4 regions of the Bacillus sp. BSL6 genome follow, and region 2 is predicted to be linked to each of the others. Evidence: predicted binding sites of a transcription regulator. Region 2 holds the regulator's gene; each other region holds the start of a gene.
What was found. The regulator Rex, encoded in region 2, represses fermentation and respiration genes when NADH is low (regulators of the CRP and FNR family bind a similar motif). The targets are predictions, from matches to a motif close to TTGTGAAATATTTCACAA.
Positions count from the first base shown of each region.

Region 1: a site for Rex is predicted at 4,116-4,133, ahead of RCJ96_RS23655 (DUF1641 domain-containing protein). Genes of this name have one in related genera too.
Region 3: a site for Rex is predicted at 3,008-3,025, ahead of RCJ96_RS23300 (L-lactate dehydrogenase). Genes of this name have one in related genera too.
Region 4: a site for Rex is predicted at 4,766-4,783, ahead of RCJ96_RS00130 (L-lactate dehydrogenase). Genes of this name have one in related genera too.

Region 1 is NZ_JAVGCW010000009.1:129,446-136,883, reverse strand. Features, by position in the region: gene murB (UDP-N-acetylmuramate dehydrogenase) at 1-423, shown strand, start outside; T-box leader at 520-735, shown strand; gene tyrS (tyrosine--tRNA ligase) at 787-2,049, shown strand; gene RCJ96_RS23660 (NAD(P)/FAD-dependent oxidoreductase) at 2,393-3,571, opposite strand; gene RCJ96_RS23655 (DUF1641 domain-containing protein) at 3,616-4,056, opposite strand; gene RCJ96_RS23650 (winged helix-turn-helix transcriptional regulator) at 4,492-4,836, opposite strand; gene RCJ96_RS23645 (MFS transporter) at 5,211-6,374, shown strand; gene RCJ96_RS23640 (aldo/keto reductase) at 6,391-7,230, shown strand; gene RCJ96_RS23635 (thioester domain-containing protein) at 7,338-7,438, shown strand, end outside.
Region 2 is NZ_JAVGCW010000019.1:6,528-13,965, reverse strand. Features, by position in the region: gene rimI (ribosomal protein S18-alanine N-acetyltransferase) at 1-114, shown strand, start outside; gene tsaD (tRNA (adenosine(37)-N6)-threonylcarbamoyltransferase complex transferase subunit TsaD) at 114-1,130, shown strand; gene RCJ96_RS27055 (ABC-F family ATP-binding cassette domain-containing protein) at 1,550-3,484, opposite strand; gene RCJ96_RS27050 (redox-sensing transcriptional repressor Rex) at 3,672-4,301, shown strand; gene RCJ96_RS27045 (YdiK family protein) at 4,331-4,522, opposite strand; gene RCJ96_RS27040 (CPBP family intramembrane glutamic endopeptidase) at 4,519-5,268, opposite strand; gene groES (co-chaperone GroES) at 5,670-5,954, shown strand; gene groL (chaperonin GroEL) at 5,993-7,438, shown strand, end outside.
Region 3 is NZ_JAVGCW010000009.1:57,702-65,139, reverse strand. Features, by position in the region: gene RCJ96_RS23330 (MBL fold metallo-hydrolase) at 1-505, shown strand, start outside; gene RCJ96_RS23325 (TetR/AcrR family transcriptional regulator) at 509-1,066, shown strand; gene RCJ96_RS23320 (permease) at 1,153-1,719, shown strand; gene RCJ96_RS23315 (hypothetical protein) at 1,979-2,221, opposite strand; gene RCJ96_RS23310 (hypothetical protein) at 2,424-2,609, shown strand; gene RCJ96_RS23305 (spore coat protein) at 2,623-2,871, shown strand; gene RCJ96_RS23300 (L-lactate dehydrogenase) at 3,117-4,067, shown strand; gene RCJ96_RS23295 (PTS transporter subunit IIC) at 4,090-5,103, shown strand; gene RCJ96_RS23290 (phosphatase PAP2 family protein) at 5,160-5,807, opposite strand; gene RCJ96_RS23285 (hypothetical protein) at 5,951-6,478, shown strand; gene RCJ96_RS23280 (arsenate reductase family protein) at 6,900-7,265, shown strand; gene gcvH (glycine cleavage system protein GcvH) at 7,307-7,438, shown strand, end outside.
Region 4 is NZ_JAVGCW010000001.1:67-7,504, reverse strand. Features, by position in the region: gene RCJ96_RS00135 (S8 family serine peptidase) at 1-3,534, shown strand, start outside; gene RCJ96_RS00130 (L-lactate dehydrogenase) at 3,706-4,650, opposite strand; tRNA gene RCJ96_RS00125 (tRNA-Glu) at 5,113-5,184, opposite strand; tRNA gene RCJ96_RS00120 (tRNA-Ser) at 5,191-5,281, opposite strand; tRNA gene RCJ96_RS00115 (tRNA-Asn) at 5,289-5,363, opposite strand; tRNA gene RCJ96_RS00110 (tRNA-Ile) at 5,371-5,447, opposite strand; tRNA gene RCJ96_RS00105 (tRNA-Gly) at 5,458-5,528, opposite strand; tRNA gene RCJ96_RS00100 (tRNA-Lys) at 5,542-5,617, opposite strand; tRNA gene RCJ96_RS00095 (tRNA-Thr) at 5,628-5,703, opposite strand; tRNA gene RCJ96_RS00090 (tRNA-Phe) at 5,718-5,793, opposite strand; tRNA gene RCJ96_RS00085 (tRNA-Asp) at 5,806-5,881, opposite strand; tRNA gene RCJ96_RS00080 (tRNA-Met) at 5,883-5,959, opposite strand; tRNA gene RCJ96_RS00075 (tRNA-Ser) at 5,987-6,079, opposite strand; tRNA gene RCJ96_RS00070 (tRNA-Ile) at 6,097-6,173, opposite strand; tRNA gene RCJ96_RS00065 (tRNA-Met) at 6,178-6,254, opposite strand; tRNA gene RCJ96_RS00060 (tRNA-Ala) at 6,275-6,347, opposite strand; tRNA gene RCJ96_RS00055 (tRNA-Pro) at 6,364-6,437, opposite strand; tRNA gene RCJ96_RS00050 (tRNA-Arg) at 6,448-6,521, opposite strand; tRNA gene RCJ96_RS00045 (tRNA-Leu) at 6,525-6,613, opposite strand; tRNA gene RCJ96_RS00040 (tRNA-Gly) at 6,630-6,704, opposite strand; tRNA gene RCJ96_RS00035 (tRNA-Leu) at 6,734-6,814, opposite strand; tRNA gene RCJ96_RS00030 (tRNA-Lys) at 6,829-6,904, opposite strand; tRNA gene RCJ96_RS00025 (tRNA-Gln) at 6,909-6,983, opposite strand; tRNA gene RCJ96_RS00020 (tRNA-Tyr) at 6,995-7,078, opposite strand; tRNA gene RCJ96_RS00015 (tRNA-Val) at 7,087-7,162, opposite strand; rRNA gene rrf (5S ribosomal RNA) at 7,168-7,283, opposite strand; partial or broken rRNA gene RCJ96_RS00005 (23S ribosomal RNA) at 7,386-7,438, opposite strand, start outside.

The sequences.
Region 1 (7,438 bases), on a different contig from region 2:
TTGACGAAAGAAGCATTTGAATTTGGATATCGTAAGAGTGTATTTGCGAACAACCATTACATTATTCTTGAAGCGAGATTTGAACTTGAAGAAGGTGTACATGAAGAAATTAAAGCAAAAATGGATGATTTAACGTTTAAACGTGAATCAAAACAGCCTCTAGAATATCCTTCATGTGGTAGTGTATTTAAACGCCCACCAAATAACTTTGCTGGTAAATTGATTCAAGACTCAGGGTTACAAGGTAAGCGAATTGGTGGAGTGGAAGTTTCTTTAAAACACGCTGGATTTATGGTAAATGTTGATAACGGAACAGCACAAGATTACATCGACTTAATTCACTTCGTACAAAAAACAGTTGAAGAGAAATTTGGCGTGAAGTTAGAGCGTGAAGTAAGGATTATTGGAGAAGATAAAGAATAACATATACGTATGAAACTGCGAATTATTTTAAAATAACATTTGGGTATTGTTGACAATTTGTTTTCAATTCAATATAATGGCTAATAATTTAACAAATAACATACGTTGAAAGAGCCCAGTAGCAGTTTGTCACTGTTAATGAGAGAGCTAGGGGATGCTGGAACCTAGCACAAACAAATTTGCGAATTACACTCTGGAGTATCTTAGGTAATGCTAAGCGGATTGGCAATCGATATTATTGCTAAGAGTGGTATGAGTAGCTATGCTATTTATACAAACTGGGTGGTAACACGGTGAATCATCGTCCCTATGTCATAGACATAGGGACTTTTTGTTTTTAAAAAATAAAGGGGATGACAAAAGATGAATATCATTGATGAATTAGAATGGCGCGGTGCTGTTAATCAACAGACTGACGAAGAAGGTTTACGTAAGCTAGTAGAAGAGAAAAAGATTTCGCTATACTGCGGAGTTGATCCGACTGGTGATAGTATGCATATTGGACATTTGATTCCGTTTATGATGATGAAAAGATTCCAGTTAGCCGGCCATCATCCAGTTATTTTAATTGGCGGTGCAACAGGAACAATCGGTGATCCGAGTGGACGTCAATCAGAGCGTCAACTTCAAACGTTAGAAGTAGTTCAGCATAATGTAGATGCATTAACAGCGCAAATGAAAAAGCTATTTGATTTTGGCGGAAATAGCGAAGTGAAGATGGTAAATAACTACGATTGGACTCATGAAATAAATATTATTGAGTTTTTACGTGATTACGGGAAAAACTTTAGCATTAATAGCATGTTAGCAAAGGACATCGTAGCAAGTCGTTTAGATACAGGAATTTCTTTCACAGAATTTACGTACCAAATTTTGCAAGCGATGGACTTCCATCATTTATACACGAAAGAAGATGTTCAACTGCAAATTGGCGGTAGTGACCAATGGGGGAATATTACGAGTGGCTTAGATTTAATTCGTAAGTTAGAAGGGCACGAAGCAAAAGTATTTGGATTGACGATTCCGTTATTATTGAAATCAGATGGTACGAAGTTTGGTAAATCAGCAGGTGGTGCAGTTTGGCTTGATCCTGAAAAAACAACACCATTTGAATTTTACCAGTTCTGGGTAAATACAGATGACCGTGATGTCGTTAAATACTTGAAATACTTTACATTCTTAACGAAAGAGCGCATCGATGAATTGGCAGTGAAGGTAGAAACAGAGCCTCATAAACGTGAAGCGCAAAAAGTATTAGCGGAAGAAATGACGAAATTCGTTCATGGAGAGGAAGCATTGCTACAAGCTGTGAAAATTACAGGAGCGTTATTTAGCGGAGATATTAAATCGTTAACAGCTGATGAAATTGAACAAGGCTTTAAAGAAATGCCAACATTCCAGTCTTCAAAAGAGACGAAAAACATTGTAGAATGGCTAGTTGATTTAGGTATTGAACCATCTAGACGACAAGCGCGTGAAGATATTAATAACGGAGCTATTTCTATGAATGGCGAAAAAGTAACGGATGTAGGTACGGATGTTACGGTAGAGAATTCATTTGATGGACGATTCATTATTATTCGTAAAGGGAAGAAGAATTACAGTCTTGTGAAGTTAGGCGAATAGTTTGTGTGAAAGGATGGGAGTAGGAAGAATACTTCCATCTTTTCGTATACACAATTTGGACATAAAATAATCAGTAAATTTAGATAATTAAAAGGGTTATATTATTCTTCTGCCGAATAAATAAGTTAGAGAAAATTACGGATAAAGTGAAACTTTAATCAGTGGGGGTTTTCCTCATCCCCACTGATTATTAGCCCTCACCAATCGGACTTTTATGGGCAGTTGATCCCCCAACTAACTGCTTTGCTTTCGCTGAATTTTGAGGTGGGGGGTCTTACTGCCCATTAAAGTGGGATAAAAATAGCCCGAACCATGCAGGGCATGATTCGGGCTTATATTCAGATTAGTAAGCTAAGCTGAATAGACCTTTAATGTGTGATAAGTAACGAACGTTACTTGCTTCTTTCATTAATGATGCTGGTAAGCCTTTAAGTGGAGTATTGCTTGCTCCGATTGTAGCAACAGCATCTTTACGTCCTAGACTAGCAAGTGTTCCAGAGTTTACAGGTGCGAACTCTTCGAATGCTTTGCCTTCTAGTGCTGCGTATAAGTTGTATCCAATTAACTCACCCATTTGCCAAGCGATTTGTGCAGTTGGTGGGTATGGACGTCCGTCTGGAGCGAAGACAACAGCGCTGTCTCCAGCAACGAATACGTTTTTGTGAGAAGTAGATTGTAGGTATGCATCAACTGTTGCACGACCACGGTTTACTTCAAGACCTGATTCACCGATTAGTGGGTTACCTTGAACGCCGCCCGTCCAAACGAATGTGTTAGCAACAAGTTTTTGACCGTCTTTTAAGTCAATTTCATTGCCAGCAACGTTTGTTACAGGAAGACCAGTTAAGAATGTAACGCCGCGTGCTTCTAGGCTAGTAGTTGCACGTTCGATTAAGTGGTCTGGTAATACTGGAAGGATTTTTGGACCTGCTTCAACAAGAAGAAGTTTAACTTCTTTTGGATTTACACCGTGGCTTTTTGCAAGTTTAGGCATAATGTCAGCAAGCTCACCAACTAGCTCAACGCCAGTTAATCCGCCACCACCGATTACGATTGTAGCATCAGCTTCGTTTTTCGTTTTCGCGTATTCACGAATACGGTCTTCAACGTGTTTGTAGATTTTGTTTGCATCAGCAGCAGATTTTAATACCATGCTGTTTTCTTCTAGTCCTGGAATACCGAAGTAAGCAGTTTTACTTCCTAAAGCAACTACAAGTGCATCGTAAGATAAAGTAGTGCCGCCAGCTAATTTGATTTCTTTGCTATCAACTGAGAATGACTCAACTGTTGCGATTTTAAGATCAATATCTTTACCTTTGAAAAGCTTTGTAAGTGGCATTGCAACTGCTTGCTCAGACACGTTACCAGCTGCAAGGCGGTGTAGTTCAGTGATGATTTGGTGTGTTGGGTATTGGTTAATCACTGTAACTTGTGCTTCTGATTTGCTGTAATATTTACGTACGTTTAAAGCGGCAAGAAGACCGCCATAACCAGCGCCTAAGATGACAATTTGTTTTGACATAGTATGATATCCCCCGTCTTTACTAATTGTTGTTATAAGTTAACTTATTTATTGTTACGTTCTGCACTAATTTGAAGATATGCGTTCACAAAGCGGAACATTTTTTGTGCTTGTGGATCTTTTAGTAATTTTAAAAGACCGAATAGGCCGATAACTTCGTTGCTTTCGTCAGCACGATCTTTCGCTTCGATCGCAGTAGCAGCCATGCTTTTTACTGTATCTTTTACAGGTTCTACAAGCTCTGTGATTGCACCAACAGTGTCGCTTTTTAATACTTCATCAGTAGCAACAGTTTGAGCGAAGTCATAAGACTTAGTTAAAATGTTAACAAGCTCAGTTAATTTTGGAAGCTGTTCTACTAGTGTTGTTAATGATTCTTGTACCTCAGGTTTTAACAACTGATCAAGTACATCAAGTTGTCCTTGGCTAGCAGAAATTTGTACAGTTTCTTGTTCTGGCTTTGTTTGAGTCATAGTTTCTGGCATCTCCAATTCTCCTTTACGATAGCAATACTCTTATTTTTGATAAGTAAGATAGTAAACGGTTACGAAACTTTACACAAAGTTTCACAAAACACAATAAAATGCCTTTAAATTTATGACAGCAACTAAGTTGCAAACATAAATCTAAAACCATAACGTCTTACTTATTATTTATGAACTGTCCGATATATGGCTTGTCCGCATAATGGAAAAGCTCCGTTACCGGAAAGTGTATATAATATATATCCTATATTATATACTATATACACCTATGTTAACATAAAAATGATTCCTAATTATTTGATATCGAGCGTATAACGTAGTACTGACAAGGTATGAAAGCGTATAAAATATTTTGTTTCAGTTAGAAATGTACATATATAATAAGAAAAAAAGGAAAAAATGAACAAATTCATGTTCGTTTTTTCCTTTTTCCTATTATTCACCTTCCGCAATTAGCATCGATGTCTTACCTTCTTTTTCAAGATGGCATTCGCCCCAAGAACAAAGAGAATCAAGAATGGATTCTAAAGACCAACCGTAATCAGTAAGAGAATATTCTACTTTTGGCGGGACTTGGTTGTATACTTTTCTTTGAATAACGCCGTCGTCTTCTAATTCACGTAATTGCTGTGTTAACATTTTTTGTGTAATACCAGGCATTGAGCGTTTTAATTCACTCGTTCTCTTTGTACCTTTCGTTAAGTGACAAAGGATAACAACTTTCCATTTGCCGCCGATAACTTCTAAAGTTGCCTCTACAGGAATATTGTATTGCTTCATATGAAACCCTCCCATTGTGAGTAAAATAAGTTAAATCATACAAATGTTACTTTTTAGTACCTATAGCACTTTAAAGTACGTACTTTTTATCATGTTAAATATGTTTCATAATAGCACATGTAAGAGGCAAATGAGTAGTACGGTACTGAAAAGTGACTATGTTACTTTTTGGTGCCTATCGTACTTTAAAGTGCGTTCTTCAAAAAAAGAATGAAACCATTCATAATAGCATTTGTAGAGATTAAATATATTTTTTTAGAAGATAAAAGGGCCTTTTTATCGCACTATTATGATTGGATTTCTTGTAATAAGGAGGAATTCAATTGAGTTCATATACAGTACCATCTTCGGAAGTTCAGACGAATCGAAGAAGTATGTTTGCTTTATTAGCACTAGCAATTAGTGCATTTGGAATTGGGACGACCGAGTTTATTAGTGTCGGTTTATTACCATCTATTTCAAAAGATTTAAATGTTTCGGTTACAACAGCTGGTTTAACTGTTTCCCTATATGCGTTAGGGGCGGCAGTAGGAGCTCCTGTTTTAACAGCGCTAACGGCTAGTATGTCGAGAAAGACATTATTAATGTGGATTATGGTTATTTTCATTATTGGTAATGGGATCGCGGCAGTAGCAACAAGTTTCACTATATTAATTATCGCAAGGATTGTATCTGCTTTTGCACATGGTGTGTTTATGTCGATAGGATCTACAATTGCGGCCGCAATCGTCCCAGAGAATAAACGTGCTAGCGCCATTGCCATTATGTTTACTGGATTAACAGTTGCGACTATTACAGGTGTGCCAATTGGAACGTTTATCGGTCAACAATTTGGCTGGAGAGCGTCATTTATGGCGATTGTCGTAATTGGAATTATTGCTTTTATCGCAAACAGCATACTAGTCCCATCTAATTTAAAAAATGGTGTACCTGTATCGTTTCGTGATCAATTCAAACTCATTAAAAACGGAAGACTATTACTAGTTTTCATTATTACTGCACTTGGATACGGCGGTACATTCGTAACATTTACGTATTTATCTCCATTATTACAAGAAGTAACAGGATTTGAAGCAAGTACCGTTACCATCATTTTATTAGTGTATGGAATTGCAATTGCGATAGGGAATATGGTTGGCGGAAAATTATCGAATCATAATCCGATTCGAGCGCTATTTTACATGTTCTTAATTCAAGCGATTATATTATTTGTTTTAACATTTACAGCGCCATTTAAAGTAGCTGGATTAATCACAATTATTTTCATGGGACTATTCGCATTTATGAATGTTCCGGGGCTACAAGTATATGTAGTTATATTGGCAGAGCGTTTTGTTCCGAGTGCGGTGGATGTTGCTTCAGCAATTAATATTGCCGCATTTAACGGAGGAATCGCTTTAGGTTCTTATATAGGTGGCCTTGTAACGAATTCGTTAGGATTAATCCATACTGCTTGGGTAGGCGGCCTTATGGTAGTAGCCGCTGTTATTTTAACAGCGTGGAGCATGACATTAGAAAAAAGAGATCAAGTAAAATAAAAGGAGAGAAAATAAAATGAAAAACTTACAAAGTAAAGCAGTATTAAATAACGGTGTAGAAATGCCTTGGTTCGGTTTAGGTGTATTTAAAGTAGAAGAAGGACCAGAACTTGTAGAAGCTGTAAAATCAGCAATTAAAGCAGGGTACCGCAGCATTGATACAGCTGCAATTTACGGAAATGAAAAAGCTGTAGGTGAAGGAATTCGTGCAGGTATCGAAGCAACTGGTATTTCAAGAGAAGATTTATTTATCACTTCAAAAGTGTGGAACGCTGACCAAGGATATGAAACAACAATCGCTGCATACGAAGAGAGTCTAAAAAAATTAGGACTAGATTATTTAGATTTATATCTTGTTCACTGGCCTTCAGAAGGAAAATATAAAGATACGTGGAGAGCGTTAGAAACACTTTATAAAGAAAAGCGCGTACGTGCAATTGGTGTAAGTAACTTCCAAATCCATCACTTACAAGATGTAATGAAAGATGCAGAAATTAAACCAATGATTAACCAAGTAGAATACCACCCTCGTTTAACACAAAAAGAACTACAAGCTTTCTGTAAAGAACAAGGTATTCAAATGGAAGCATGGTCACCATTAATGCAAGGTCAATTATTAGATAACGAAACATTACAAGAGATTGCTGAGAAACACGGCAAAACAACAGCGCAAGTGATTTTACGTTGGGATCTTCAAAATGGAGTAATTACAATTCCAAAATCAACGAAAGAACACCGCATCATTGCAAATGCTGATGTATTTAACTTTGAATTAACGAAAGAAGATATGGAAAAAATCGATGCGTTAAACCAAAATCACCGCGTTGGTCCAGATCCTGATAACTTCGATTTCTAAGATTAGGGTAAGAAAGAAGAGTGCGTAAAAGCACTCTTTTTTTTGCATAAAAATAGTTTCTAAATAAATACTACTTAGTATCAAGTTTGTTATAAGGGGCTGTAAACATGAATATAAAGCAATCGTTCAAACTTTTAGCTATGTTTTTAAGTGTTTTATTTGTGTTATTCCCGCTTCAAAAAGCATTCGCAGAAGTGATGGACCATAC
Region 2 (7,438 bases):
AATGAAGTAGCAAAACAGTTATACAGAAAATACGGATTTCAAAATGGTGGAATTCGTAAACGATACTATGCAGACAATCAGGAAGATGGTCTCGTAATGTGGGTGAATATATAATGGAAAAAAATACGATTATACTTGGTATTGAAACAAGTTGTGATGAAACAGCAGTAGCAGTTGTTAAAAATGGAACGGAAATTATTGCAAATGTCGTTGCATCACAAATTGAAAGTCATAAACGTTTTGGCGGAGTTGTACCAGAGATTGCATCCCGTCATCATGTAGAAGAAATTACAGTTGTGTTAGAAGAGGCGTTAAAAGAAGCGAATATCACATTTGATGATATTGATGCAATTGCTGTCACAGAAGGACCTGGTTTAGTAGGAGCGCTTCTAATAGGGGTGAACGCAGCGAAAGCAGTGGCATTTGCACATGATATCCCCCTAGTTGGTGTTCATCATATCGCTGGCCATATTTATGCGAATCGTTTAGTAAAAGAAGTTCAATTCCCATTACTATCACTTGTTGTATCTGGTGGACATACAGAGCTTGTTTATATGAAAGAACATGGTTCCTTTGAAGTAATTGGTGAAACGCGAGATGATGCAGCAGGAGAGGCATATGATAAAGTAGCTCGTACGTTATCTATGCCATATCCAGGTGGTCCTCATATTGATCGCCTTGCACATGAAGGGAAACCAACAATCGATTTACCTCGCGCATGGCTTGAACCGGATTCATATGATTTCAGTTTTAGCGGATTGAAATCAGCAGTTATCAACACTGTGCATAACGCAAAACAACGCGGGATAGAAATTGCACCGGAAGATTTAGCAGCAAGTTTCCAAGAGAGTGTAATTGACGTATTAGTAACGAAAGCATCTCGTGCAGCGGATGCTTATAACGTAAAGCAAGTGCTTCTTGCTGGTGGAGTAGCTGCTAATAAAGGACTGCGTGCACGTTTAGAAGCAGAATTTGCACAAAAAGAAAATGTAGAGCTAATTATTCCTCCCCTATCTTTATGTACAGATAATGCAGCAATGATTGCAGCGGCAGGTACAATTGCATATGAACAAGGAAAACGTGCTACATTAGCTTTAAATGCAAATCCAGGATTAGATATCGAAGCATAGTTATGCACAAAATTAACCACAGCTTGTGGATAAAACCCATATTATCTGTTGATAATGTGGGTTTTGTTGTGTATATAAAATGTTGATAACTTTTTTATTGATTGTGGATAATGTGGAAAAGTTATTTAGATGTTTATTTTATAAAGGTGGATATGTGTATAAACTTGTGGATAAAATAGATGAAGTCTGACCTTTGAATCTATCCTTTTTCGGGAAATAAAAACGAAAAAGGTATCTCTAAAAAACATTTTGAAATATGCCCTTATTATAAGGGAGGCTAATATTGTCAAACCTTGTCGGCAAATCGATACCTCGTGTCGAATCGTTTATGCAATAGAGGTTGACCATGGCTAGAAGATAAGAAGGATGTCTCATCGTCAAAAATCCCGACTGATGAGACATCCTTCTTATTTATACTCTTATAAATGCAATTCTTCCCATTCTGCCATACAAGCATCAAGTTGTTCTTGTAGTGTTTGCTTTTTCGTTGTAATTTCACTAGCCTTTTCATAATCTGCATATATTTCTGGTAAGCAAAGTTGATCTTCTAACGTAGCAATTTCTTCTTCAAATTGTACAATATTTTGTTCTAGTTCTTCGATTTTTCGAGTACGTTGACGCTCCAACTTTTTGCGCTCTTTTTCTTCGAGATAATTTAATTTTTCTGGAGCTACAGTTTTTTGAACAGGTGCCTGATTTTCTTGCTGTTCTTGTTGTTCAAATTCAGCACGTTCAATCATCTCATTTTTCTTTTCAACGTAGTAATCGTAGTCCCCTAAATATTCCTGTGCACCTTCTGTTGATAACTCAACAACGGTCGTCGTTACACGATTAATAAAGTAGCGGTCATGAGATACAAAGAGAAGGGTACCAGGATAATCAATTAAAGCATTCTCCAAAATCTCTTTACTATTTAAATCAAGATGGTTTGTAGGCTCATCGAGAATTAATAAATTCGATTTTTGCATCATAAGTTTGGCAAGAGCTAAACGAGCTTTTTGTCCACCGCTAAGAGAAGATACTGGCTTTAATACATCATCTCCTGTGAATAAGAAGTTACCTAATATCGTGCGAATTTCTTTTTCAGGTTGCAGTGGATATTCATCCCATAGCTCATTTAAAACTCGCTTAGAAGATGTTAAATTAGCTTGTTCCTGATCATAATAACCAACAGAGACATTAGATCCGAAAGAAACCTCACCATGTAATAGTGGTAACTTATTCACAATGGATTTTAATAATGTGGATTTCCCAATTCCATTTGGACCAACTAAAGCAACACTATCTCCGCGAGTTAAGCGCATTGTTACATGTTCAATAATTGGATCCTTATCATAGCCGATAGTTGCGTCCTTTACTTGTAAAACATCATTTCCACTTTGTTTTTCAATATCGAAGTGGAAGGAAGCTGACTTAGAATCCCCTAATGGTCTTGTTAATAATTCCATACGGTCTAATTGTTTACGGCGGCTTTGCGCACGTTTTGTCGTAGATGCACGAGCTATATTTTTTTGAACGAAGTCCTCTAGCTTAGCAATCTCATCTTGTTGTTTTTCATAACGTTTCATTTCTTGCTCGTATAGTGCTGATTTTAAGTCTAAATATTTACTGTAGTTACCAACAAATCGTCTACTTTCTTTATTCGAAATTTCATATACTTGTGTAACAAGTTTATCTAAGAAATAACGGTCATGGGAAACGATTAGTATTGCCCCAGGATAACCTTGTAAATATTGTTCAAGCCATGTTAATGTTTCTATGTCTAAATGGTTTGTAGGCTCGTCCAAAATAAGTAAGTCTGGTTTTGTTAATAATAATTTACCGAGAGCTAATCGTGTTTTTTGTCCACCGCTTAATGTCGAAATCGTCGTCTGGTGCGTTTCAACTGGGAAGCCAAGACCACTTAAAATCGAACGGATATCTGCTTCGTACTGATAGCCACCTTGATCTTTATAATCTAATTGTAATTGGTCATAATCAGCTAATAATCTTTCATATGTAGCCTCGTTTGAAAAGTTTTCTTCTTTTCCCATCTCTTGCTCTAGCCTTCGAAGTTTTATCTCCATTTGCTGCAAGTGTGTAAAGACGGTTAGCATTTCATCCCAAATTGTTAAAGATGTTTCTAAACCGGTATTTTGAGCTAAATATCCAATTGAGACATCTTTCGGTTTTATAATTTCTCCACCATCATGAGATAGCTCACCCGCTATTATTTTTAATAATGTAGATTTTCCAGCGCCATTTCGTCCGACTAATGCGATACGATCTTTCGTTTGAACTTCTAATTTTATATTTGAAAGAATCGTTTCTGCACCGTATAATTTCGAAAGCGCGTTTACTTGTAATAAAATCAATGTTTTCACCTCAAATAATTTCTTAACTTTGCCATGTTTATATTTCTCAATCATACTAAAAATAGTGTATAGTTTAAAATACAGAGAGAATACTTCTTCTTTCTATTATACAAGGAATTTAATAAGTGCTAAACTTCTGTATTTGATTAAAGCATATGAATAAAGATAGGAAGAGAGGAGAGGTTATATGGAGCAGCAGAAAATTCCACAAGCCACTGCTAAGAGATTGCCTCTATACTATCGATTTATCCAAAACTTATCTTTGTCTGGTAAGCAACGTGTTTCATCAGCCGAATTAAGTGAAGCGGTAAAGGTTGATTCCGCAACGATTCGAAGAGATTTCTCATACTTTGGAGCATTAGGGAAAAAAGGATATGGATATAACGTAAATTATTTATTATCATTTTTCCGTGAAACACTCGACCAAGATGATATAACACGTGTAGCGCTTATTGGAGTAGGTAATTTAGGGACCGCTTTCTTACATTATAATTTCACGAAAAACAATAATACAAAAATTGAAATGGCGTTTGATATTAGTGAAGAGAAAGTTGGAACAGAAATCGGAGGCATTCCTGTATATCACTTAGATGAATTAGAAGAACGTTTATCATCTGATATACAAGTGGCAATATTAACAGTACCCGCTACAGTAGCACAATCTGTAGCTGATAGATTGGCAGAAACAAACGTGCATGGTATTTTGAATTTCACACCAGCACGATTAAATGTGTCAGACAATATAAGAATTCATCATATTGATTTAGCAGTAGAGTTACAAACATTAGTTTACTTTTTGAAGAATTATCCACAATAAAACGCAGAGGAAGCGACCTCTGCGTTTTATTATTGTTTTTTCTTTGTGAATTTAACTAAGATAAGGCGAAGTGCCAAATTAAAATCAATCGTTGCCATAACTGCAAATAGTATTGTCCATATATTCCAAATTGTATCTGTTACGTTCGTAATGGCGAAGCGTGTAAAGATACATCCTAGAAGGAAGTACAATGCAGCCATGAACAATGGTGAGTTTCTCATACTAAAAATCCTCCGATAAAGCCTTGCATTTTTTCAGCTTCTTTAATCATTTCTTGAATTTGTTCGTTACTCACTAAAACTTGAGCAATTGCAACTAATGTATTCATTGCAACATGCGCTGCGATTGGAACGATAATACGCTTCGTTTTTACATATAAGAAGGCGAATACGAGCCCCATAGCAGTGTATACCAATAAGTGAGTAAAATCAAAATGAATCGCCGCAAATACAAGGGAACTAATGATAGCGGCAATAAAGAAGTTAAACTTCTTATAAAGTGTACCAAATAAAATTTTTCTAAATACGATTTCTTCCAAAATAGGTCCTATTATAGAGATGACGATAAGGAACCAAGGTGTCGTTCTTGCGATATCCATAAGTCTCGCTGTATTTTCAGATCCAGGTTTAATACCTAATACATACATTTCAATCATACCAGCAATACTTTGCGAGAAAAATGCTAAGAAGAACCCGATAAAAATCCAACCAATCGTAGCTGGAACAGTAGAACGCTTTGTATCTAAATGTCTGTCGCGAATATCTGTTCTAAGTAACCAAAGTACGATACATAATGCAATAAAGAAGCTAATGATTGCCCAGTGACCAGTTATGAGTTGAAATTTCTCTTCCCTAGTGAATCCCCTGTTATCATAAAGCCCAGTTTTCAGGAGAAGTGGTAATCCAGCAATTGATGATAACTGCATTAAAATGTATGTAACGATAACCCACCAATATTGTTTTTTCAAATGGTTTAACCATCCTTTCTAACTCTAGTGTATGAGATAAGGTAGGATAACATGTAAATATGCTACCTACGATATAAACCTTACTTAAATTATGTTTTTTTTGTAAATCCTTATTTGAAATTATAATAGAAGACAGGAGAAAGTTGTGTGTGTAGCGAAAACAACTTAGGGTGTCCTTTCATATTGTAACATACGAGTAGTGGAAACAACGATTCATATAGTAAAGGTAGAAGAAGAGGAACTCTATATAGAAAAATTTATAGCGTAATTTGCGAAAAAATTATGATTTTTTTACTTGCAAAAGAAATTGAGATTATTTATTATTATAAGTGTGTTAGCACTCGGGTGACTTGAGTGCTAATAAATAAAATTTACATAACAAAATGAGGAGGTTATTGTTCATGCTAAAGCCATTAGGTGATCGCGTTGTAATTGAGCTTGTTCAAGCGGAAGAAAAAACAGCAAGTGGTATTGTATTACCAGACACAGCAAAAGAAAAACCACAAGAGGGTAAAGTTATTGCAGTAGGTACTGGTCGAGTGCTTGAAAATGGTGAGCGTGTTGCTTTAGAGGTAGCAGCAGGTGATCTTATCATCTTCTCAAAATATGCAGGTACTGAAGTGAAATATGAAGGTACAGACTACTTGATTTTACGTGAAAGTGACATTTTAGCAGTTATCGGTTAATTATATAAATCTTAAAAAATCCAAGGGGGTCAATTATTATGGCAAAAGATATTAAATTTAGTGAAGAAGCACGTCGTTCGATGCTTCGCGGTGTCGACACTCTTGCAAATGCAGTAAAAGTAACGCTTGGACCAAAAGGTCGTAACGTTGTTCTTGAGAAAAAATTCGGTTCACCACTTATTACAAATGACGGTGTAACAATCGCAAAAGAAATTGAATTAGAAGATGCATTCGAAAACATGGGTGCGAAATTAGTAGCAGAAGTTGCTAGCAAAACAAATGATGTAGCTGGTGACGGAACAACAACTGCAACTGTATTAGCACAAGCTATGATTCGTGAAGGTCTTAAAAACGTAACAGCTGGTGCGAACCCAATGGGTCTTCGTAAAGGTATCGAAAAAGCTGTAGTTGCTGCAGTAGAAGAATTAAAAACGATTTCTAAACCAATCGAAGGTAAATCTTCTATCGCACAAGTAGCTGCTATTTCTGCTGCTGACGAAGAAGTAGGTCAATTAATCGCTGAAGCAATGGAGCGCGTTGGTAACGACGGCGTTATTACTTTAGAAGAATCTAAAGGTTTCACAACAGAATTAGACGTAGTAGAAGGTATGCAATTTGATCGTGGATATGCATCTCCTTACATGATTACTGATTCTGACAAAATGGAAGCAGTTCTTGATAACCCATACATCTTAATCACTGACAAAAAGATTTCTAACATTCAAGAAATCTTACCAGTATTAGAGCAAGTGGTACAACAAGGTAAACCGCTTCTTATCATTGCTGAAGATGTAGAAGGCGAAGCGTTAGCTACATTAGTAGTGAACAAACTTCGTGGTACATTCAATGTAGTAGCTGTTAAAGCTCCTGGATTTGGTGACCGTCGTAAAGCAATGCTAGAAGATATCGCAATCTTAACTGGTGGCGAAGTAATCACTGAAGAATTAGGCCGTGACTTAAAATCTGCTACAGTTGAATCTTTAGGACGCGCTGGTAAAGTTGTTGTAACAAAAGAAAACACAACTGTAGTTGAAGGTGTAGGAAGCACAGAACAAATCGAAGCTCGCATCGGTCAAATCCGTGCGCAATTAGAAGAAACAACTTCTGAATTCGATCGTGAAAAATTACAAGAGCGTCTTGCAAAACTTGCAGGTGGCGTAGCAGTAATTAAAGTAGGTGCAGCAACTGAAACTGAGTTAAAAGAGCGCAAACTTCGCATTGAAGATGCACTTAACTCAACTCGTGCAGCAGTAGAAGAAGGTATCGTTGCAGGTGGTGGTACTTCACTTATGAACGTATACACAAAAGTAGCTTCTATCGTAGCTGAAGGCGACGAAGCAACAGGTATCAACATCGTACTTCGTGCACTAGAAGAGCCAGTTCGCCAAATCGCAATCAACGCTGGTCTAGAAGGATCTGTAGTTGTAGAGCGCCTAAAAGGCGAAAAAGTAGGCGTTGGTTTCAACGCAGCTACTGGCGAGTGG
Region 3 (7,438 bases), on a different contig from region 2:
AGACGCATTAAAGGAAGTACTTCCTTATGTTCCAGTCTACATTTCTAAGCGGGACGCAAAGCTGTTAGAAGGAGATACGACGTTACAAAAGGATGAACCAAATACGCCAATAAAAGGCGGTGTACCTAAAAAGATAAAAACGGTACCTGATATTTTATTAGAAGATGGTGACCGAGTTGGATCGCTGCTTGCTATTATGACACCGGGACATACACCGGGCTCCATGTCGTTTCTTGATATAAGAAATAAAGCTCTTATTGTTGGGGATGCATTTCAAACAAGAGGAGGTACGGCTGTTTCAGGACAAATGAAATTTTGGTTTCCGTTTCCTGCGATGGCAACGTGGAGTAAAGAAATATCATTACAAAGTGCAGAGAAGTTAAGAGAATATGAGCCGTCCTTGCTTGCGGCAGGGCATGGGAAAATGATAAACGATCCAGGGGCTGTCATAGAGCTTGCTATTAAGGAAGCTAAGCGAAATATAGAAAGTAGAAAAGAGGGTTAATTTATGTCACCGAGAATCGGACTTACATTACAGAAAATTGTAGAAACAGCAGCAGAAATTGCAGATACAAATGGAATACAAGAAGTAACGTTAGCTTCATTAGCGCAAACATTAGGGGTACGTTCACCTTCGCTATACAATCATGTGAAAGGCTTACAAGATGTACGGAAACATCTTGGTATTTACGGAATCAAGCAGCTGTATAACAAACTGGAAGAAGCGGCCGAGGGTAAACGGATGGATGAAGCAATTCATGCTTTAGGAGAAGCATATGTAGCATTCGTACGCAAACATCCTGGACTATATGAAGCAACCTTTTTACGAGATGAAGAAGTAAGAAAAGCGGGTGACGGGATTGTAAAGCTTTGTCTTCAAGTTTTACAACAGTACGGCTTAGAAGGGGAAAATGCACTTCATGCGACACGTGGATTCAGAAGTATTTGTCACGGGTTTGCGTCGATTGAACAGCAGGGCGGATTTGGTTTGCCGTTAGATTTGGATATAAGTTTACATGTATTATTGGAAACGTTTATTAAAGGATTACATGTAATGCGAAAATGAATAAGAAGAAAGAAAACATCTGATTATGCTTTTGTACAGTAAGTTGCGGTTTGTTGGAGGCACATGACAAAAGGATGTGATGTGAAATGTTTGCAGGGCATTTTGGTTTAGCAGTATTAGTGAAAACAAAGTCACCGAAACTACCACTTTGGGTTCTCATGTTAAGCTCACAATTGTTGGATGTCATTTTTTTGCCACTTTATATTTTAGGAGTAGAGACAATTGAACCTATTAACAGGAATAATTATGGTGAAGCAATCATTCATGCGGATTACACACACTCTTTAATAGGAGCACTGTTTATTGCTTTTGTTGCAGGAATAGTCGGTACGAGGCTGTGGGGAAAGCGAAATGGCTTTGTTATTGGAGCTGTAGTTTTTAGTCATTGGATTTTAGATTTACTTGTGCACCGTGCTGATTTGCCGTTACTTCCGGGCAATTACGGGGGTTTACCTATGCTTGGTTTTGGATTGTGGAGATTTCCGGCTATTAGTATCATATCGGAATGTATTCTTATTGCGATAGGTGGTATATTATATTTCCGTTTTATCGTTTCAAGTGCGGGCGAACAAAAGAAATTTATAGCAAGAATAACCGGCGGGTTGGTAGTTATATTATTAATTTTTTCGTTGCTCATCAGTATAGTGTCTTGAATATGGATAGCCGGAAACCTTAGAAGCGATTCTAAGGTTTTTTAGTGCGTATGAGTCCAAAAGATTAGATGAGAAAGAGCCTCTAGTGGTTTAGAGGCTTTTTCTTGTTAAATGATATTATTTTGCAGGTTTGAAAAATGTATATATTGCTAAGAAAAAGCAAACGAAGCCGAATACGAAGGGATCTTGATAGGGACTAGGCTCAGAGCCCTTCTGGATTTCTGTAAGGAAGTCGTGTGTTTTCATGTTCATTGCTCCTTTATATAAGAATACTTTTAATGAAACTAATACTTACTAATAGAGTTGCACTAATAAACAATAGGAAAAATGTAGTGTTACGATTTTTATAATTGTTAAGCGCAATGAGTAAAAAACAAATGAGAAATAACATATGTAAAGGGATAGAAGTGAATAGTGGTTTTAAAGTTAATACATCAATTAATAATTTTACATATAGAATGGTGTAGACGATAAAGAAGATAATTTTAAAATATTTTTGCATAAGCACACCTACCTACTATGGTTTGTTTTGAGATGCTATCGTTAGTGTAAGGTGACCTTTTGAAAATTTGTATTTTTCTGTAATTGTAACATTTTTTTGTATTTATAAATAGATGTGAAATGTAAGAAAGCTTTTTCATGAATACGATTTAAAAAGAACAGAATACTAAAGGGGAATGAAAGAAGAAAGGTAGGAGTATCCTATGCAAAACTTAACAGAGCTTGAAGTAGAAAACTTACGTCATTTAATTGGTGGACATGCAACAATTATTAACAAGTTGGAGCAGTATGCACAGACATGTACGGATCCACAACTGAAACAAATGCTACAAAAAGATGCGCAAGATGCACGAAATACGAAGCAACAATTAATGACTTTCCTAGGATAGGAGGAAGCGGAACATGAATGAAAAAGATATGGTAAATGATTATTTAGCAGGATTAAATGCAAGTTTAACAAGTTATGCAAATTATATTGCTCAGTCTGATAATGAACAGTTACACCAAACGTTAATTCAAATTCGTAATCAAGATGAAATTCGCCAACGTAATATGTATGAATACGCAAAGCAAAAGAGTTATTACAAGCCGGCAGCACCTGCAAATCCGATGATTGTACAACAATTAAAAAGCCAATTAAGTGCGGAATAACAGGAAAAAGAAAATGAGCGAATCTATTCGCTCGTTTTCTTTTTGTATATGTCAATAAATACATAATAAATATTTTTCCAGTTGTAACAAATATGACGAAAATGGAATATAACAATTCACAAAAAGGACAAAAACTTTGCTCAATATTTCACAAAGTATCCATGGTTTCTATTGTGGGAACCTCTATAATTAGGAGTGTAAGGAACAAAAGAAATAGATTATATGATCAATTAGGAGAGATTGCTATGAAAAGACATACAAGAAAAATTGCAATTATCGGTACTGGATTAGTTGGATCAAGTTGTGCATATTCCATTGTCAATCAAGGCATTTGCGAAGAGCTATTATTAATTGATATAAATCATGAACGTGCAGTTGGGGAAGCAATGGATTTATCACACTGCATTAACTTTACAAATACAAGAACAAAAGTATATGCAGGAAGTTATGAAGACTGCAAAGATATGGACATTGTTATTATTACAGCAGGACCAGCACCAAAGCCAGGACAAAGTCGCTTAGATACTTTAGGAGCGAGTGCAAAGATTATGGAAAGTGTTGTTGGCGGCGTAATGGAAAGTGGATTTGATGGTATTTTCTTACTTGCATCAAACCCAGTTGATATTATTACATATGAAGTGTGGAAATTATCTGGATTACCTAGAAATCGTGTGATCGGTACTGGTACATCACTAGATTCTTCTCGCTTACGAACAATTTTATCTGAAATGTTACATGTAGATCCTCGTAGTATTCATGGGTATTCATTAGGAGAACATGGTGATTCTCAAATGGTTGCTTGGTCACACGTAACTGTTGGTGGAAAACCAATTCTGCAAATATTAGAAGAACAAAAAGAACGATTTGGTGAAATAGATTTAGATGAAATCGTTGAGAAGACTGCGAAAGCCGGATGGGAAATTTATAAACGAAAAGGTACTACTTATTACGGAATCGGAAATTCTCTAGCATATATTGCAAACTCAATCTTTAACGATGATCATCGTGTCATTGCTGTATCAGCTATTTTAGATGGTGAGTATGGTGAATATGATATTTGTACAGGAGTGCCAGCTATTATTACTAGAGATGGTATAAGAGAAATTGTAGAACTAAATTTAACAGAGGATGAAGAATCTCGATTCGCAAAATCAAACGATATTTTACGTGATTATATGAAAACAATTGGTTACTAACTTATAGGAGAAGGTGAAACAAATGAAGGAATATATAATGTCTCGTGTATTTAAAGCATCAGCTGGAATCGCACAAGGTATTTTCGTATCCCTTGGAATTGGTTTACTAATCGAAAATATAGGAAGAATTGTTGATATTCCGTTGCTTATTACAATCGGAGTTGTTGCAAAATCACTTATGGCACCAGCCATTGGGGCGGGAATTGCTTTTATGCTCGGTGCAAACGGACTTGTAATCTTCTCGGCTATGGTAGCTGGAGCGATTGGTGCCGGATCCATTTCCATTACTGAAGCAGGTCTAATTATTAAAACAGGTGAACCAATCGGTGCATTATTAACAGCGACTTTAGCTGTATATATTGGCAAACGTTTAAGTGGAAAAACTGCGTTAGATATGATGCTCGTTCCATTTGCGGCAATATTAGGTTCTGGTTTAGTAGGTATTTGGTTATCTCATAATATCACTCCTGTTTTAAACGCAGTTGGAGCTTTCATTAAAGATAGTTCAGCTGGTAGCCCGTTTATCGCTTCTATCGTCATTGCAGTTGTTTGGGGACTATTACTTATCTCTCCAGCTTCATCAGCTGCGCTAGCGATCGCACTTAGCTTAGACGGTGTTGCAGGTGGTGCTGCTCTTGCAGGCTGCGTTGCTCAGTTTATCGGATTCTCTGTTATCTCAGCGAAAGAAAACAATTTAGGCGGCATATTAGCTCAAGCACTTTGTACTCCGAAAGTACAGTTGCCAAATATCACTAAAAATCCAATGATTCTCGTCCCAACTGTCGTCGCCAGTGCTATAGTTGGTCCAGTATCCGCATTAATTTTCCAACTGGAAGCAGGAAAAGAAATTGCAGGTCTTGGATTAAGTTCTCTTATCGCACCAATTAATTTAATTTCCAGCGAAGGATGGGAAGTTGTCCCAGCGATGGTAATCACTTATATCGTCATTCCAGTAGCTGTTTCTTATATACTTTACATTGCTCTTAAAAAAGCAGGTCGTATTCACTCTGGTGATATGACTGTACCGCAATCTTAACTTAAAAATCTCCTTTTATATAGAGAAAAGCAGACTGAGAAGCCACAGTCTGCTTTTTACATTTTATGATTTTGTTTTACTAGAACACGTACGGTTTCTTTTGCTAATAAAAGCTGAACGCCGAAGTAGAGTATGCTTGCAAGCGTCATTCCAGAAATGGCGTCTACAAATGCATGTTGCTTCGTAAATAGCGTTGATAAAATAATAAGCGTACCGAAGAAGGTAAGAATGTAATATTCAAAAGCATGTTGTTCTCTACGTCTAAAGGCAGCTAACATAATGATAAAGGTAGTAAGAACGTGAATGCTAGGGAAACAGTTCACCGGTTGATCGATACTATAAATATAGCGAACTAATTCGGAAAATACGTCTGATCCAACGACTGTTGGACGTGGTACAGTTGTTTGCCAAAAGTAATAAATGGAAAAACAAGCAAGTTTTCCAAGAATGATACTACTTAAAGTGACATAATATTGTTTTCGATCTGCAAAGCAGTAATAAATAAGTGCGCCGTATAAGTAAGGAAACCAAAGTAAATAAGGAATAATAAATGCTTTCACAAATGGAATCCAATCATCTACTACAGTTGTGACATCTACTGCGTGAACAGCCGATTTATTTAATACATCGTAAAGGGGACTTACGAGTACGAGTAGAAGTATATAACTTAACGGAAGAAAAGATGAAAGTTTAAATTTCTTCATGATAATCTCCTATGTTTAGTAATGTAAGTAAATTCAATTGATTATAATATAGAAACGTAATTTGGGCTATCGATTTTGCTTACATTTTCTTGAATGAACCTTACGTTTTTGTCACTTGACTGAAAAGAAGGGGAGGGTGCTGAATGAAGCGTTTATCGTATTTCTTAGTTTTTATATTGATATGCCTAGCGAGTGCTGGGTGTGCAAAGGATAAAGAAGGAGAGAAATTAGAATATAACGGAAGAGCACTCGTAATTGGAGTTGTTGGAGAAAAACCGAAAGATACGTTTAGGAATGTAAAGTTTGAGGAAATGAAGTTAGAGGAACTGGAAAAGAAATCTAAGGAAGTAGATGGTTTTCTAATAATGAAAGATCACTTTCAAGAAGCCTCAACAAATCAGTATAAAAATGTATTTTCATCACTAAAGAAACCAGTATTTTTTATCGGTTTACAAGATAAATCATATTCGATTTTTATTACAAAAGGGATAGAGTATAACAGTGCCCGAAAAGATGTAAATGCGATGTATACGCAAGGGTTTGCAAATATCGGAAGTGGTGAAGGACAACAATGGGCAGTTGGTTTATCTAATGGCGGAAATACAGAAGAAAGTATTCATAATATGTATATCGTCGTATTTCAAACAATTGCAGATTATTTGAATAGATAATGAAGGAGCCTGCAAAAGAGGCTTCTTATTTTTTTAATCAAACGTTTGTTTAAGATGTATGTTCGGTAGGAAGAAATTGATGTAGCTAAAGGGTGAACAAGGGAAAATAGGAATTTAATCAAACGTTTGTTTAACATATATGTTCGGTAGAAAGAAAACGATGTAGCTAAAAGAGTGAACAAAGAAAAATAGTGAGTTAATCAAACGTTTGTTTAACATATATGTTCGATACAGAATGAGAGAAAAATCTAAAAAAATATATATTTATTTTTTCTTAACAAATGGCGGAAAAATAAGAAAAATTTGCAGGATTATTAAAAATTATCACGAAATAAGTAAAAGTTTAGCGAATAATCGTTTGAAATAATAAAACGTTTTCTATATGATAAAGGTAAAGGTTAGTAAAAAAGTAGGTGAATTTATGACAGTAACATTTTATTCATATCCAAAGTGTGGCACATGTCAAAAAGCAAAGAAATGGTTTGAGGCAAACGATGTAGCATATGAGATGATTCATATTGTTGAAAATCCACCATCAAAAGAAGATTTACGTAATTTACATGAAAAAAGTGAATTACCATTAAAAAAATTCTTTAATACAAGTGGAATGCGTTACCGTGAACTTGGTCTGAAAGATAAGTTAAAAGATGCAAGTGAAGACGAAATGTACGAGCTTTTAGCATCTGATGGCATGTTGATTAAACGTCCAATTGTAACAGATGGAACGAAGGTAACACTTGGTTTTAACGAAGAGCAGTTTGAAAGTGTGTGGAAAAAGTACCAATAAGGTATTTTTACATAATTAATACATTCACTGGAGGTACAGTCATGAGCATTCCAAATAATTTACGTTACTCTGAAGAACACGAATGGGTAAAAACTGAAGGTAATGAAGTTGTTATCGGTATTACTCACTTTGCACAAAGTGAGCTAGGCGATATCGTATTCGTTGAACTTCCT
Region 4 (7,438 bases), on a different contig from region 2:
AATCATCCTGACTTAAAAGACGTGTATAAAGGCTATCGCGCAAAACCTGGCGAAGATTCTAGCAAGATAGATCCAAACTCCGTAAAAGGTTGGGACTTTATTAGTAACGACGCAGATCCGATGGAAACAACTTATACAGAATGGCAACAATCTGGCGCTCCTGAATTTGATGATCGTGGCTCTTCCTTCTACACCGCGCATGGTACTCACGTAGCAGGTATCGTTTCTGCGCAAAAGAAAAACACATCAGATTCCGCAGTAAAAGGTGTTGCACCTGACATTGAACTATATAACTATCGTGTACTCGGTCCATACGGAAGTGGAGCTAGTTCAGGTATTATTGCTGCAATCGATAAATCTATTTCTGACGGTATGAACGTCATTAACTTATCGTTAGGTGATGAGAGCAACAATCCGCTTGATCCAACGTCTATCGCTGTTAACAACGCAATGCTTTCTGGTGTCGTTACAGTCGTTGCCGCTGGTAACTCTGGACCAAATCCAGCGACACTCGGATCACCAGGTGCTTCTCCCTTTGCGATTACGGTTGGAGCTAGTGATAGCTCTATTTCCTTACCGAAACTATCAAGTCATGCTGGACAAGTACAATTCCCTAACTTGATTTTATTTGGCAAAAACTTCACTGATAAAATAGAAGATTTCAAGGGACAAACGTTATCTATCGAATCGGTAGGAATCGGTACGCCTGATGAATTTAGTAAAAAAGATGTAAAAGGAAAAATCGCTCTCGTTGCACGCGGTACACTCTCATTTGATGAAAAAATCGCAAATGCAAAACAAGCTGGTGCAAAAGCCGTTATTATTTATAACAATGTGGATGGAGAGATTCCTTTCTATGTTGGCGAAAGTACAAAATACATTCTAGCATTCCGCCTAACGAAAGAAGACGGTGAAAAACTAAAAGCTCAAATCGAACAAGGTAATACATCCTTTACTTTTGACGAACTTACTTATATTCAAACAGAAGGCGATCATCTTGCAGACTTTAGCTCACGCGGCCCTGTTACATCAAATGATGATATTAAACCTGATATTACAGCTCCTGGTGTTGCTGTACTTTCAACAGTACCTGAATATATTAACGACCCACAAGAGGGCGAAAACTATGACGTTTCCTACGAGCGTATGCAAGGAACATCTATGGCTTCTCCTCATATCGCGGGCGTTGCTGCTCTTATTTTACAAGAACACCCCGAATACTCTCCATTCGCTGTAAAGGCGTCTCTTATGAACACAGCTGATGATTTAAAAGAAAAGTATTCCGTATATGAAGTTGGAGCTGGACGAGTAGATGCGTACAACGCCGTTCATACGGAAACTAGTTTTAAAGTGCTAGATACAACAAAAACAGTTGTAAATGATGAAGTAATTGAAGTCCCTGAAGAAACTGGATCCATTGCATTCGGGAAGTTCTATCAAAAAGACGGTGAAGCTCTTGAACAAAAACGAAATATAAAAGTGGAAAACCATAATAAACAAGAGAAAAAAGAATTTAAAACAGAAATTTCTTATACACCAGCATCTTCTTCTATTAACGACGCTACCGCAAACGGTGTAAAAGTTTCTGTTCCAGAAACAATTACACTTGATGCTGGCAAATCAGGTGAAATTGAAGCAAAAATTAATGTTCCAGCCGGTGTAAAACAAGGCCGATATGAAGGATATATTCATATTACAAATACGAAAAATAAAGAAGAAACGTACCAAATTCCGTTCTCTATTCGTGTATCAGAACCTGGTATTGAAGACGCTGTTCTATCTAGAAAATCTATTTCAACGGATACAACTAAATTTAATCCTTACCGCGAATCATACGTGCACGGGGCATTCCAATTAAACAGCAATCTGGAAACGTTAGACCTTATCGTGAAAGATTCAAAAACAAATAAAGCGCTTGGCTTCCTTGGGACGTTAAACACGAGTGGACTGCAAACGGATGTTTATTACTACTTAGATGCATTCTTTAGCGGAAAAGTATATCCTTTTACAAATGATCCTGCAAAACCAATCGGTGATGAGAAAATTGATTTACCAGAAGGCGATTACACAATTGAATTTGTTGGCTATGATAAAGATGGGAAAGCACGTGTGAAAGGTGATTATGTCATCATCGATAACACACCGCCAGAAGTGAAATTAACTGGATTAAAACCTGGTATTTACGAGTTAAATGAAGAAAATTATACAGTAGAAGATGGTAAAAAAGCACTCTGGATTAAAGGAAATGTGTATGATTCAAACATTGACTACTTAAAAGGAAAAGGGTTAAACATTACGCAAGAAGCAAACGGAGTTATGTATTATGACTATTCTCCATACTTGCATAAGTTTTTACCTATTGATGCAAATGGGGACTTTAAAGTTGGCATTACTCCTGAATCCTTTAAAGTGGAAGGTCCAATGAACACAGGCGTGTATATTTTCGATTATGCAACTGCAGGTCCTGACTATCCAAGCGGTGTAAATAATTATTGGTTTATCCAGCAAGGAGCTCAATATGCAAAGGCTAATTATGATAAAAAAGAATTATATAAAGGGGACGAGTTCACAGTAACCCTAAACGCGAAACACGTAAAACAATTCGTTGCTGGGGAATTTAACGTAAAATTCCTAGAGAAGAACTTCAAATTTGCAAATGCGAAATTGAATCCTGCTTTTGAAAAACTCCTTTCTGAAAAAGGGGTAACAGCAAAAGTAAATGAACTGAAACTAGAAGAAGGTTCTGTTACAGTAGGCGGGGCTATTGATGATAAAAACTTCGCTGGATTAGATGGTGACTTCCCGTTCATTGATGTAACGTTCAAAGTAGAAAATGATGAGTTTTATGAGGCAAATGCTCAATTAGAGTCACCAGTGTTTGTATACTGGAAACCAGGAGAAACAGAGCCAAATAGAATGCGTGTCCTTCAAGACCAAACATTCTCAGTTATGTCTTTAAACTCACTAGTAGAAGGAAATATTAAACCTGGTGCATTCTTAAATGAACGTGGCTATTTAGATGAGAAATTCGATTATACAAAGCTTGGCGTAAAAGTATATGCAACTGATTCTTACCGTCATAAGTTTGAAGGCTCACTAGACAAATACGGATACTTCAAACTAAATGGACTTCCTGTTAATAAACGTGACTATAACTTATTTGTAGAAGTACCAGGGCATTTAACAAGTCGCCTAACAACAAAATTAGGTACTGAAAAAGATGGTAAGCTGCTTGGCCAATATTATTATGCACGCCTTGATGAAAACCTTGCCGGTGATGTAAATGGAGATAAAGTAATTGATATAAAAGATGCTGAAATTATCGCTAGCAACTATGGTAAAAAAGGAGTATCTGTGAAAGACGGTGACCTAAACAAAGATGGTATTGTTGACGAAAAAGATATTCGCTTCGTTGAAAAGAACTTCTTGAAAAAAGGTCCCGATGCATCTAAATCACAAACAGCTGCTGAAAAATCAAAAAGCGGTACACTGGCAGATATTTTAAAGAAATTGGGATTAACGCCTAAAAAATAATAATAAAGAGCACTCTATATAAAGTAGAGTGCTCTTTTCTATAAACGACCCTGATCCAGCAAAAGGGGTATATTGGGGATATACAAGGGAAACCGGAAAAGGAATTTATATGAAATTATATAAATTCAGAGGTAGGAAGCAGTTTCCCGCCTCTGAACTATTTAGCAATTATTATAGTACTGGTGCCATTGTTTCTTTTAATACTTTTACAGAATGAGCGAATTTCGCTTTTTCATCTTCATTTAGCTCAAGTTCTACGATTTCACGTACACCATCGCGGTTAATAACAGCTGGAACACCTACGAAAGCATCTTTCTCACCGTATTGTCCTTCAAGGTATGCAGATACAGTTAATACGCTGTTCTCATTGCTTAAGATTGCTTTAGTTACACGAAGTAGTGACATACCGATTCCGTAGTAAGTTGCACCTTTACGCTCGATAATATGGTAAGCTGCATCACGTACGTTTTCGAAGATTTTGTCTAAGTCTTCTTGTTTGTACTGTTCGTTGTTAGCTAAGATTGTTTCTAGTTTTTGTACACCGATAGTAGCGTGGCTCCATACTGGAAGTTCAGTGTCACCGTGTTCACCAACGATGTAAGCATGAACGTTACGTGGATCTACATTTAAGTAGTCACCTAACATGTAACGGAAACGAGCAGAGTCTAAAGTAGTACCAGAACCGATTACACGCTCTTTTGGTAGACCAGATTCTTTCCAAGTTACGTAAGTTAAAATATCAACTGGGTTAGTTGCAATTAAGAAGATTCCATCAAATCCGCTATCCATAATACCGCGAACGATTTGTTTAAAGATCTTTGTATTTTTCTCAACTAAGTCTAAGCGAGTCTCACCTGGCTTTTGTGGTAATCCAGCAGTGATAACTACTAAATCTGCATCTTTACAATCTGCATAGCTACCGCTCCAAACTTTTGTTGGTGATGGAGAGAATGGTACCGCATGGCTTAAGTCCATTGCTTCCCCTTCTGCTTTTGCTTCATTAACATCTACTAATACGAATTCTTCAGCTACACCTTGGTTGATCATTGAGTAAGCATAACTACAACCTACAGCTCCTGTTCCTACTAATACTACACGATTGATACCTTTTTTCATGGTAATTTCCCCTCTCTATTGTTCACATATATTTTTTATGATTGTTTAAGTAATTAATTAAAATACTAATTTAATGTTGTTTAACTTCTTTACACTCATATTGTAGCACGTATTATTGTGAATTAATTCACAAATTATGACCTATTTGTGAACTTTTTCACATAGAGTGTAAAGTTATTGGATCAGGTATGGAATCCATTTCAATGGAGGCGTTTTCTTTAGATTGTGAACGTGAAATAGTTCCATTTTTATTGGTAAGTGAAATTATATCGACGATTATTTAAATATATCAACGATTTTTATAATATATCGACCGTAAATCAAATTATATCGGCGATTCGACAAGGAATATCGACTTATCGACAAGACTCGACAATAATGACAACATAAAAAAGCAGACTATCCAAAGTCCACTTTTACACAACAAAAAAGAGATAGCAGATTATGCTATCTCTTTTAGTATGACCCGTACGGGATTCGAACCCGTGTTACCGCCGTGAAAGGGCGGTGTCTTAACCACTTGACCAACGGGCCAATTACTGGCAGAGAAGAAGGGATTCGAACCCTCGCACCGCGTTCGCGATCTACTCCCTTAGCAGGGGAGCCCCTTGAGCCACTTGGGTACTTCTCTATAAATATGGCTCCGCAGGTAGGACTCGAACCTACGACCGATCGGTTAACAGCCGATAGCTCTACCACTGAGCTACTGCGGAACAATTATGGTGGGCCTAAATGGACTCGAACCATCGACCTCACGCTTATCAGGCGTGCGCTCTAACCAGCTGAGCTATAGGCCCATAATTGAAAAGCGGGTGAAGAGAATCGAACTCTCGACCAGAGCTTGGAAGGCTCTTGTTTTACCACTAAACTACACCCGCATTAAATTGTAAATGGTGAGCCATGAAGGACTCGAACCTTCGACCCTCTGATTAAAAGTCAGATGCTCTACCAACTGAGCTAATGGCTCATTTTGAAAGTGGTGCCGGCTAGAGGACTTGAACCCCCAACCTACTGATTACAAGTCAGTTGCTCTACCAATTGAGCTAAGCCGGCTTGCGACTTCAAAATGGTGGCTCGGGACGGAATCGAACCGCCGACACGAGGATTTTCAGTCCTCTGCTCTACCGACTGAGCTACCGAGCCTTTATGTAAAAATGGCGGTCCCGACCGGGGTCGAACCGGCGATCTCCTGCGTGACAGGCAGGCATGTTAACCACTACACCACGGGACCTTGGTTGCGGGGACAGGATTTGAACCTGCGACCTTCGGGTTATGAGCCCGACGAGCTACCAGACTGCTCCACCCCGCGACGATAAAATATTTAATTAAGAAAAAATGGAGGAGGTAGAGGGATTCGAACCCCCGCGCGACTCTCGCCGCCTGTCGGTTTTCAAGACCGATCCCTTCAGCCGAACTTGGGTATACCTCCGAGATATAAACTTCTAATGGTGGACCTTGTAGGACTCGAACCTACGACCGGACGGTTATGAGCCGTCTGCTCTAACCAGCTGAGCTAAAGGTCCTTTATGGTAGCGGCGGAGGGGATCGAACCCCCGACCTCACGGGTATGAACCGTACGCTCTAGCCAGCTGAGCTACACCGCCATAAATGATATTAAGATAAGTGGAGCCTAGCGGGATCGAACCGCTGACCTCCTGCGTGCAAGGCAGGCGCTCTCCCAGCTGAGCTAAGGCCCCATGTTTTTTGGGAATATCGGGAAGACAGGATTTGAACCTGCGACCCCCTGGTCCCAAACCAGGTGCTCTACCAAGCTGAGCCACTTCCCGTTAATAAAAGCGCGCCCGAGAGGAGTCGAACCCCTAACCTCTTGATCCGTAGTCAAACGCTCTATCCAATTGAGCTACGGGCGCATATGGTGCCGAGGGCGGGGGTCGAACCCGCACGGTGGTCACCCACCGCAGGATTTTAAGTCCTGTGCGTCTGCCTGTTCCGCCACCCCGGCATGTCATATTGAAAATTGGAGCGGAAGACGGGATTCGAACCCGCGACCCCAACCTTGGCAAGGTTGTATTCTACCACTGAACTACTTCCGCAAGACATGTATGAGTTATTTTATTAAAAGTGCGGGTGAAGGGAGTCGAACCCCCACGCCAAAGGCGCTAGATCCTAAGTCTAGTGCGTCTGCCAATTCCGCCACACCCGCATATTTTGTTGAAATGGTGAGCCATGAAGGACTCGAACCTTCGACCCTCTGATTAAAAGTCAGATGCTCTACCAACTGAGCTAATGGCTCTTAATGGCTGGGCTAGCTGGATTCGAACCAGCGCATGACGGAGTCAAAGTCCGTTGCCTTACCGCTTGGCTATAGCCCATTAATTAAGAATGGTGGAGGGGGGCAGATTCGAACTGCCGAACCCGAAGGAGCGGATTTACAGTCCGCCGCGTTTAGCCACTTCGCTACCCCTCCGACATATATGGTGGAGGATGACGGGATCGAACCGCCGACCCCCTGCTTGTAAGGCAGGTGCTCTCCCAGCTGAGCTAATCCTCCATTTTGCCTGGCAACGTCCTACTCTCACAGGGACAAGGTCCCAACTACCATCGGCGCTAGAGAGCTTAACTTCCGTGTTCGGTATGGGAACGGGTGTGACCTCTCTGCCATCATTACCAGACTGTATTCATTTAAGACAAGAATCATTATAACTTATTTAACTTTAAAAGTCAACAAGTTTTTTTATATTCTTTCAAAACTAGATAACATTGCTACATATTATATGGTTAAGTCCTCGATCTATTAGTATTCGTCAGCTCCACATGTCACCATGCT